One region of the Streptomyces sp. NBC_01537 genome, then DNA from elsewhere that is predicted to be linked to it. Evidence: riboswitches for the same ligand, from Rfam matches in the RefSeq annotation. Region 1 holds a riboswitch; the other holds the start of a gene.
The links. A riboswitch is a leader RNA that binds a small molecule or an ion and turns the genes downstream of it on or off. The one in region 1 is predicted to bind S-adenosylmethionine.
Positions count from the first base shown of each region.

Region 2: it holds a riboswitch for S-adenosylmethionine, as region 1 does, so the genes downstream of both, OG607_RS09545 (putative leader peptide) here and OG607_RS34525 (aminotransferase class V-fold PLP-dependent enzyme) in region 1, are expected to answer to the same signal.

Region 1 covers NZ_CP109392.1:7,494,902-7,498,880, reverse strand. The annotation lists gene OG607_RS34535 (rhomboid family intramembrane serine protease) at 113-910, shown strand; gene OG607_RS34530 (Lrp/AsnC family transcriptional regulator) at 907-1,188, shown strand; gene OG607_RS34525 (aminotransferase class V-fold PLP-dependent enzyme) at 1,207-2,535, opposite strand; SAM riboswitch class IV at 2,637-2,753, opposite strand; gene trpD (anthranilate phosphoribosyltransferase) at 3,512-3,979, opposite strand, start outside.
Region 2 covers NZ_CP109392.1:2,054,968-2,058,946, reverse strand. The annotation lists gene OG607_RS09555 (dioxygenase) at 1-681, shown strand, start outside; gene OG607_RS09550 (maleylpyruvate isomerase family mycothiol-dependent enzyme) at 723-1,520, shown strand; SAM riboswitch class IV at 1,626-1,735, shown strand; gene OG607_RS09545 (putative leader peptide) at 1,767-1,886, shown strand; gene OG607_RS09540 (ABC transporter substrate-binding protein) at 2,079-3,710, shown strand; gene OG607_RS09535 (ABC transporter permease) at 3,719-3,979, shown strand, end outside.

The sequences.
Region 1 (3,979 bases):
GGACTCGGCTCTGGGTCTTGGGCGCGTTCCGGCCAACCCTAAGGCCTGGCATGCCACCCCGCTGCGGCGAGGCGGCCTATGCCCCTTAAGCCCGTTCCGTCATGATCGCTGCATGGTCATCCCGGTGTACGACAAGAACCCGGCCCGCCGCACACCCGTGGTCACTTACACCCTCATCGGGATGTGCGCCCTCGTCTTCCTCATCGGCCCCGCGTCCGGCTTCAACCCGGCCTACGGCACCGGCTACCGCCACCTGCTGTGCGAGCAGAGCGCCTACTTCGCCCACTGGGGCGTCATCCCCGACGAGCTCTGGCACGGCCGCCTCCCCAGCGGCCGCCTTTCCCTCCCCCGCCACTGCACGGCCGCGCCCTTCACCAAGTCGCCGTTCCTCTCGGTCCTCACCGCCCTGTTCGTCCACGGCAGTTGGGTGCACCTGCTCGGCAACCTGCTCTTCCTCTACGTCTTCGGCGACAACGTCGAGGCCCGCATGGGCCGTGCCCGCTTCCTCCTCTTCTACGTCGTCGCCGGCTACCTCGCCACATACGGCTTCGCCGCCGCCCACGCCGGCTCCGCCCAGACCCTCGTCGGCGCCTCCGGGGCGATCTCCGGTGTCCTCGGCGCCTACCTCTTCCTCTATCCCAAGGCCCGGGTCACCAGCCTCTTCCCGTTCCTCTTCTTCCTCCCCCTGCGCTTCCCCGCCTGGATGGTCCTGTGCTTCTGGTTCGCCCTCCAGTGGCTCGCCTCCCAGACCACCCGCTCCGGCCCCGACGTCGCCTACCTGGCCCACATCGTCGGCTTCCTCTTCGGCTTCCTCTGCACCTGGGTGTGCTTCCGCCGACCCCCTAAGCTTGAGCCCGCGCCCGCCCCGCCGGGCACGACCCAGGCCACCCAAGGAGAACCTCAGCCGTGATCACCGCGATCGTCCTCATCCAGACCAGCGTCGACCGGATCCCCGAAATCGCGGAATCCATCGCCGCCCTCGACGGCGTCAGCGAGGTCTACTCCGTCACCGGCACCTACGACCTCGTCGCCATGGTCCGGGTCGCCCGCCACGACGACCTCGCCGATGTCATCCCCGGCCGCATCAGCAAGATCCCCGGCGTCGAGGCCACGGACACCCACGTGGCGTTCCGCACCTACTCCCAGCACGACCTCGAGGCCGCGTTCTCCATCGGCCTGGACGCGTAGCGTCCCTTCAGGTCCCTGTCAGTCCTGGGCCGGAACGCAGCGGCCGTTCTCCGTGCGGTAGTTCCACTTCGCACCGTCCCGCACGAGCTCGGCGACGGCCGCCAGAAAGCGGTCGACGTGCTCATCGGGCGTACCCGCGCCGAAGGAGACCCGGATGGCGTTCAGCGAGGCGTCTCCACCACAGTCCCCGGGCTCCTGGCGGTCGTCACCGAGCAGCGTACGAACCAGCGGGTGGGCGCAGAACAGACCGTCCCGCACACCGATGCCGTATTCAGCCGACAAAGCAGCGGCGAAGTGCGAGCTGTTCCAGCCCCGCACCACGAACGAGATGACACCGACCCTCGGAGCGTCATCCCCGAAAAGCGAGAGCACCTTCACCTCGGGCACCTCCGCCAGCCCGGCCCGCACCCGCCCCACCAGCTCCTGCTCCCGCTCCACCAGCCGGTCGAACCCGGCCTCGGTCAGCGCGCGGCACGCCGAAGCGATCGAGTAGACCCCGATCACATTGGGCGAACCCGCCTCATGCCGGGCAGCCGTCTCGTGCCACTCCACATCCACGCCACCGTCACCGCGCCGCGCCACCTTCCGCGAAGCGCCGCCGCCCGCCAGATACGGCTCGGCCTCCCGCAGCCAGTCCGCCCGCCCCGCCAGCACGCCCGACCCGAAGGGCGCGTACAGCTTGTGCCCGGAGAAAGCGACCCAGTCCACATCCAGCTCGGCGACATCCACCGGGTGATGCGGCGCCAACTGCGCCGCGTCGAGCACGATCCGCGCCCCATGCGCATGCGCGGCCGCCGCCAGCTCCCGTACGGGCCAGATCTCGCCGGTGACATTCGAAGCACCCGTCACACACACCAGCGCCGGACCCGGCTCCCGCCCCGCCAGCGCCGCGTCCAGCGCGGCAACCGCCTCGCCCGGGCTGCGCGGCGCGCTCAGGTACGTGACATCCGCGTCCCGCCACGGCAGCAGCGAGGCATGGTGCTCGGTCTCGAACACGTACGCCTTCGTGCCCGCCGGAACGGCCCCGGCCAGCAGGTTCAGCGAATCCGTCGTGGACCGCGTGAACACCACCTGGTCATCCGCCCGGCACCCCAGGAACTCCGCGACCGTGACCCGGCTCTGCTCGAACAGATCCGTCGACAACTGCGACAGATACCCCGCCCCCCGGTGCACGCTGCCGTAGTACGGCGCGTAGGCGGCCACGTCGTCCCACACGCGCTGCAGCGCGGGCGCGCTGGCGGCGTAGTCCAGGGCCGCGTAGGTGACCTCGCCACCGGTCACGATCGGCACGAGGACATCCCGGCCGAGAACGGGCAGAGGCGCACAAACAGACTGGTCGACAGACATGGCGAAGCTCCTGTGGGCAAAGCGGAGAAAAACACGAAGGACGAGGATTTGGGCCGAGCGGCCCTATCGCATTCGCTTGCTCATCGGAGAACTCCCGGATCGATCCGCGCTTGCCGTGAGCCTTGCTGCTCACAGCCTGGTCATCACCCGGGGCACCCCGCCGCAGAAGGAGGGTTGCCGGACAGCGAGCCGGGGCCTTTGCGCTGTCACTCGTGACCTGACGAGAAGTATGCCACGCGCTGCCGCGCGGGCAACCGGGGCGTCCGCATCCCGGACGGCCCGCCCCTGGGGCTCCGCCCCAGACCCCGAACGCCCTCCGGGCGTGTCCTCAATCGCCGGACGGGCTCAATAGGTGCCCCACGACGGCGGGAAAGCCACCGACGAACGGGAGGGCCGGCGTCGCAGGGGTGGGGGACTCCTATCCCGGACGCCCCCTCGCGGGCGCTGCGCTGGCTTCGAGCGGCTGCGCCGGACTCCGTCCGCCGACAACGAACGGGAGGGCCAGGGTCGCAGGGGTGGGGGATTCCTATCCTGGACGCCGCCCTCGCGGGCGCTGCGCTGGCTTCGAGCGGCTGCGCCGGACTCCGTCCGCCGACAACGAACGGGAGGGCCGGGGTCGCAGGGGTGGGGGACTCCTATCCCGGACGCCGCCCTCGCGGGCGCTGCGCTGGCTTCGGACGGCTGCGCCGGACTCCGTCCGCCGACAACGAACGGGAGGGCCGGGGTCGCAGGGGTGGGGGATTCCTATCCTGGACGCCGCCCTCGCGGGCGCTGCGCTGGCTTCGAGCGGCTGCGCCGGACTCCGTCCGCCGACAACGGACGGGAGGGCCGGGGTCGCAGGGGTGGGGGTCCTGGACGCTCCGCATATTTGCGTGCGGCATGCCGGGCAAGGCTGCGAACTGCCCGTCACGCACGTAAATATGTCGGTCCAGGACCCCCACCCCGGAGGCCCCGGACCGGCACCGTCAAACCGGGCCTACGCCTGCGTGGCCGCAGCCCACCGCTCCAGCGTCTTCGCGGCCGACCCGGAGTCGATCGACTCCTTCGCCCGCTCGATCCCAGCCGCGATCTGCTCGGTGAGCGTCCCCCCGCCCGGCTCGAACGCCACAAGCGCCGCAGCCGAGTTGAGCAGCACCGCGTCCCGCACCGGACCGGCCTCGCCGGCCAGCACACGCCGCGCGACATCCGCGTTGTACTCCGCGTCGGCGCCCCGCAGTGCCTCCACCGGCACCAGCTCAATCCCCACGTCCCGCGGGTCGAAAGGCACCTGCTCGACCTCGCCGCCCCGCACGACCCACACCTGGGAGGTGGCCGTGGTGGTCAGCTCATCAAGCCCGTCGTCACCGCGGAAAACCAACGCAGACGAACCCCGCCGCGCCAGGACGCCCGCGATCAGCCCCGCCATCCGGGTGTCGAAGCACCCCACCGCGGACGAGGTGACGCG
Region 2 (3,979 bases), 5.4 Mb from region 1:
CTCCCCAGGCCCCGGAGCATCCTGATCGTCTCCGCGCACTGGGAGTCCGAGTCGCTCACCCTGTCGGCCCCCGCCGCGCACACCCCGCTGGTGTACGACTTCGGCGGTTTCGACCGGCGGTACTACACGATGACGTACGACACCCCCGACGCGAGCGCTCTCGCGCGGCGGGTGGCCGGGACGATGCCCGACGGCGTACCGCTCCACCAGCACCGGAGCCGCGGGCTCGACCACGGGGCCTGGGTGCCGCTCAAGGTCATGTACCCCCTCGCCGACATCCCCGTCCTCCAGCTCAGCATGCCCACGCAGGACCCCGACGGGCTCCTGGCGATCGGCGCGCGGCTGCGCTCGCTGCGGGAGGAGGGCGTCCTGGTGATCGGCTCCGGCTTCATGACCCACGGCCTGCCGTTCATCACCCGCGAGATGCTCGCCGGCGCCGTGCCCTCCTGGTCCTCGGACTTCGACGCCTGGGCGGCCGACGCGCTCGCCCGCGGCGACGTCGACGAACTCGCCGCCTACCGCTCCAAGGCGCCCGGCATGCCCTACGCCCACCCCACCGCCGACCACTTCATCCCGCTGTTCGTCACCCTGGGCGCCGCCACCCGGGCCGACCGGGCGGTGGAGACCGCCGTCGACGGCTACGCGATCGGCTTCTCCAAGCGTTCCTTCCAGGCCGCGTAACACACCGACAGACCGCCAGACCATCATCGGAGACGACTGCCATGACGACCGACCGCGCCGAAGCGACCATCAAGGCCCTGCGCACCGGCCACGACGAACTCGCCGCCCTGGTGGGCGGGTTCACCTCTGACGACCTCGCGCGCCCCTCGGGCGCCTCGGAGTGGGACATATCCCAGGTCCTGAGCCACCTCGGCAGCGGCGCGGAGATCGGCCTCGCCACCCTCGAAGGCGCTGTCGCAGGCACGGGCAACCCCGGCGGCGAGTTCAACCAGTCCGTCTGGGCCCGCTGGAACGCCATGTCGCCGGCCGAGCGCGCCGAGGGCTTCCTCACCGCCAACGAGGCCCTCGTCCTGCGCTACGAGGGCCTCGACGCCGCCGCCCGCGCCGACCTGCGCATCGACCTGGGCTTCCTGCCCGCCCCGGTCGACGTGGCCACCGCCGGCGGCCTGCGGCTCAGCGAATTCGCCCACCACGCCTGGGATGTCAAGGTCGGCTTCGACCCCACGGCTGCCCTGGCGCCTGAGGCGACCGAGCTGCTGCTCGACCAGATCGCCATGCTCATCGGCTTCCTCGGCAAGCCGGCCGCCCTCGACGGCCGCCAGGTCGCCCTCGCCGTCCATGTCACCGCCCCGGACCGCTCCTTCGGCCTCGGCCTCCACGACACCGCCGCCCTCACCGACACCCCCGCCGAGCCCGACGCCGTCCTCACCGCCCCCGCCGAGTGGTGGCTCCGCGCCGTCACCGGCCGCCACGCCCCGCACCACACCCCCGCCACCGTCGCGCTCACCGGCGACGCGATCACCCTGGACGACCTGCGCCGCGTCTTCCCCGGCTTCTGACCTGCCGGTTCCGGCCGTCAGCCCTGCGCGGCTGACGGCCGGTCCATTGCTCATCTAGCCGACCGCCGTTGACGGATGACGGCGGCCCTCAGTAAAGTTGCATGCGGCATCGAGTGTCAGCGTCAAGCCCTGGCTTGCTGACCGGCAACCCTCGTACGCGGTGGGGTGCTCCAGGTGAAAGCCCGGCAGGGTCGCTGGCTCTGCAAGCGCGTGGCCCCGTGACCGGGGTCCGAGATCTGGAGGATCATGGTGCGGCACAGTGTCGACCTGAACGCCTCGATCGCGACCGCGCCCGCGTTCTCCCGGTTCTCCCGCCGACGTCACATCGACCTGCAGCGCATCACCAGCTGCCTGTGTCACGGCTGACCGCGTCCCACCCTCCTGACTGACGTCTGTCGTCCGTTTCGGCTTCCGCGGGCAGCGCTCTGCGGGCTCTCACGGACCTTTCCTGTCTGAACCCTCTTGACCCGGATTGGGTCGACCGCACACGCGGTCCGCCATGTCCGCATCTCCGCATGGGCGCGTGCCTGGTGACTTTCGAGTAGGAGAAACGATTCCGTGAAACCGCATCCGGATTCCAGAGCCACCCGGTGGACCGCGCCGGCCGCGCTCGTGACGGCCGCCGTACTGTCGCTGAGCGCCTGCTCGTCGAGCAGCGGGAGCAGCTCCGGCTCGGGCGGCGACGGGGGCCAGGCCAAGGCCGGTGGCACGCTGACGTTCGCGGTGGGCTCCGATGCCGGCTGCGTGGATCCGCAGCAGGTGGGCAGCAACGACACGATCTACTCGCTGCGGCAGATCGTGGACTCGCTCACCGACCAGGACCCCAGGACCGGCAAGATAGTGCCGTGGCTGGCGAAGAGCTGGGACATCAGCTCGGACGCGACGACGTTCACCTTCCACCTGCGATCGGGTGTCACCTTCAGCGACGGGTCACCGCTGACCGCGCAGGTGGTCAAGGACAACTTCGACGCGGTGCCGAAGCTCGGCGCCCTGGGCGTGCTGGCCGAGGGGTACCTGAGCGGCCTGCAGAGCACCACCGTCGTCGACCCGCTCACGGTCCGCGTCAAGTTCGGGCAGCCCAACGCACAGTTCCTGCAGGCCACGTCGACGCACTCGCTGGGTATCGAGTCGTCGGCGAGTGCGAAGGAGAGCCCGCAGGAGAAGTGCAGCAAGGGTGTGGTCGGCTCCGGGCCGTTCGTGCTGAAGAGCTACGTGCAGAACCAGTCGATCAACCTGGCCAAGCGCGGCAAGTACGCCTGGGGTTCCTCGCTGTGGACCAAGAAGGGCGAGGCGTACCTGGACAAGCTGGTGTTCAAGGTGGTGCCCGAGGCGGGGGTGCGCACCGGCAGCCTCCAGTCCGGGCAGGTGGACGCGATCGGCAGCGTCGGCAAGGCCAATGAGGCGGCACTCAAGGGCGGCCGGGTGAACCTGCAACAGCGGGCCAATCCCGGCGTGGTGTTCAACCTGGGGCTGAACAACTCCCGGCCGCTGCTGAAGGACACGAAGGTGCGGCAGGCGATCGGGTTCGCCATCGACCGGCAGCAGATCGTCGACGCCGTTTTCCCGACCGGCACCCAGCCCGCGACCAGCATCCTGGCGCACACCACACCGGACTACGCGGACCTCGGCCCGGACCTGACCTTCGACGCGGCGAAGGCCAAGTCCCTGCTGGACTCGGCCGGCTGGAAGGCGGGCAGCGACGGCATCCGGTCGAAGAACGGCACCAGGCTGCGCCTGACCGTCAAGTGGTTCGCCAACGCGGCCACGAACCAGCCGGCGCTGGAGCTGATCCAGCAGCAGCTCAAGGCCGTCGGTGTCGACGTGGTGCTCAAGGAGCTGCAGATCACCCAGTTCGCCCCCACGCTGCAGTCCGGCGACTTCGACGCGGTGTGGGGCAACGTGACCCGCGCCGACCCGGACATCCTGCGCAGCTCGTACTCCACCAAGCTGTCCAACTTCTATCACCTGCCGGCGAGCGGGCTGGACTCCGCGCTGTCTCAGCAGGCGGCGACCACCGAGGCGGCCAAGCGGAAGCAACTGGTCGACCAGGCACAGCAGTTGATAGTGCAGAACGCCTACGTCGTTCCGGTGGTGGAACTGCAGACCCAGTTGGGAGTGGCAGAGAAGGTGCACAACCTCGACTTCGACGCCTCCAGCCGGATCCAGCTGCACGACACCTGGATCGGTTAGCGGCCGGCATGCGTGGCTATGTGGTCAAACGCCTCGCGCAGGCGTTCGGGGTGCTGTGGGCGGCCTACACGGTGTCGTTCCTCGTACTGGATTACCTGCCCGGTGATCCGGTCTCCGCGATGGCCGGCGCCGGAGCGGACTCGGGCCAGATCGATCCGGCGCAGATCGCCGCACTCCGGCATCAGTACGGCTTCGACAAACCAGTGCTGGTGCAGTACGCCGACAACCTCGGCAAGGCGGTGCGCGGGGACTTCGGCGACTCGGTCTCC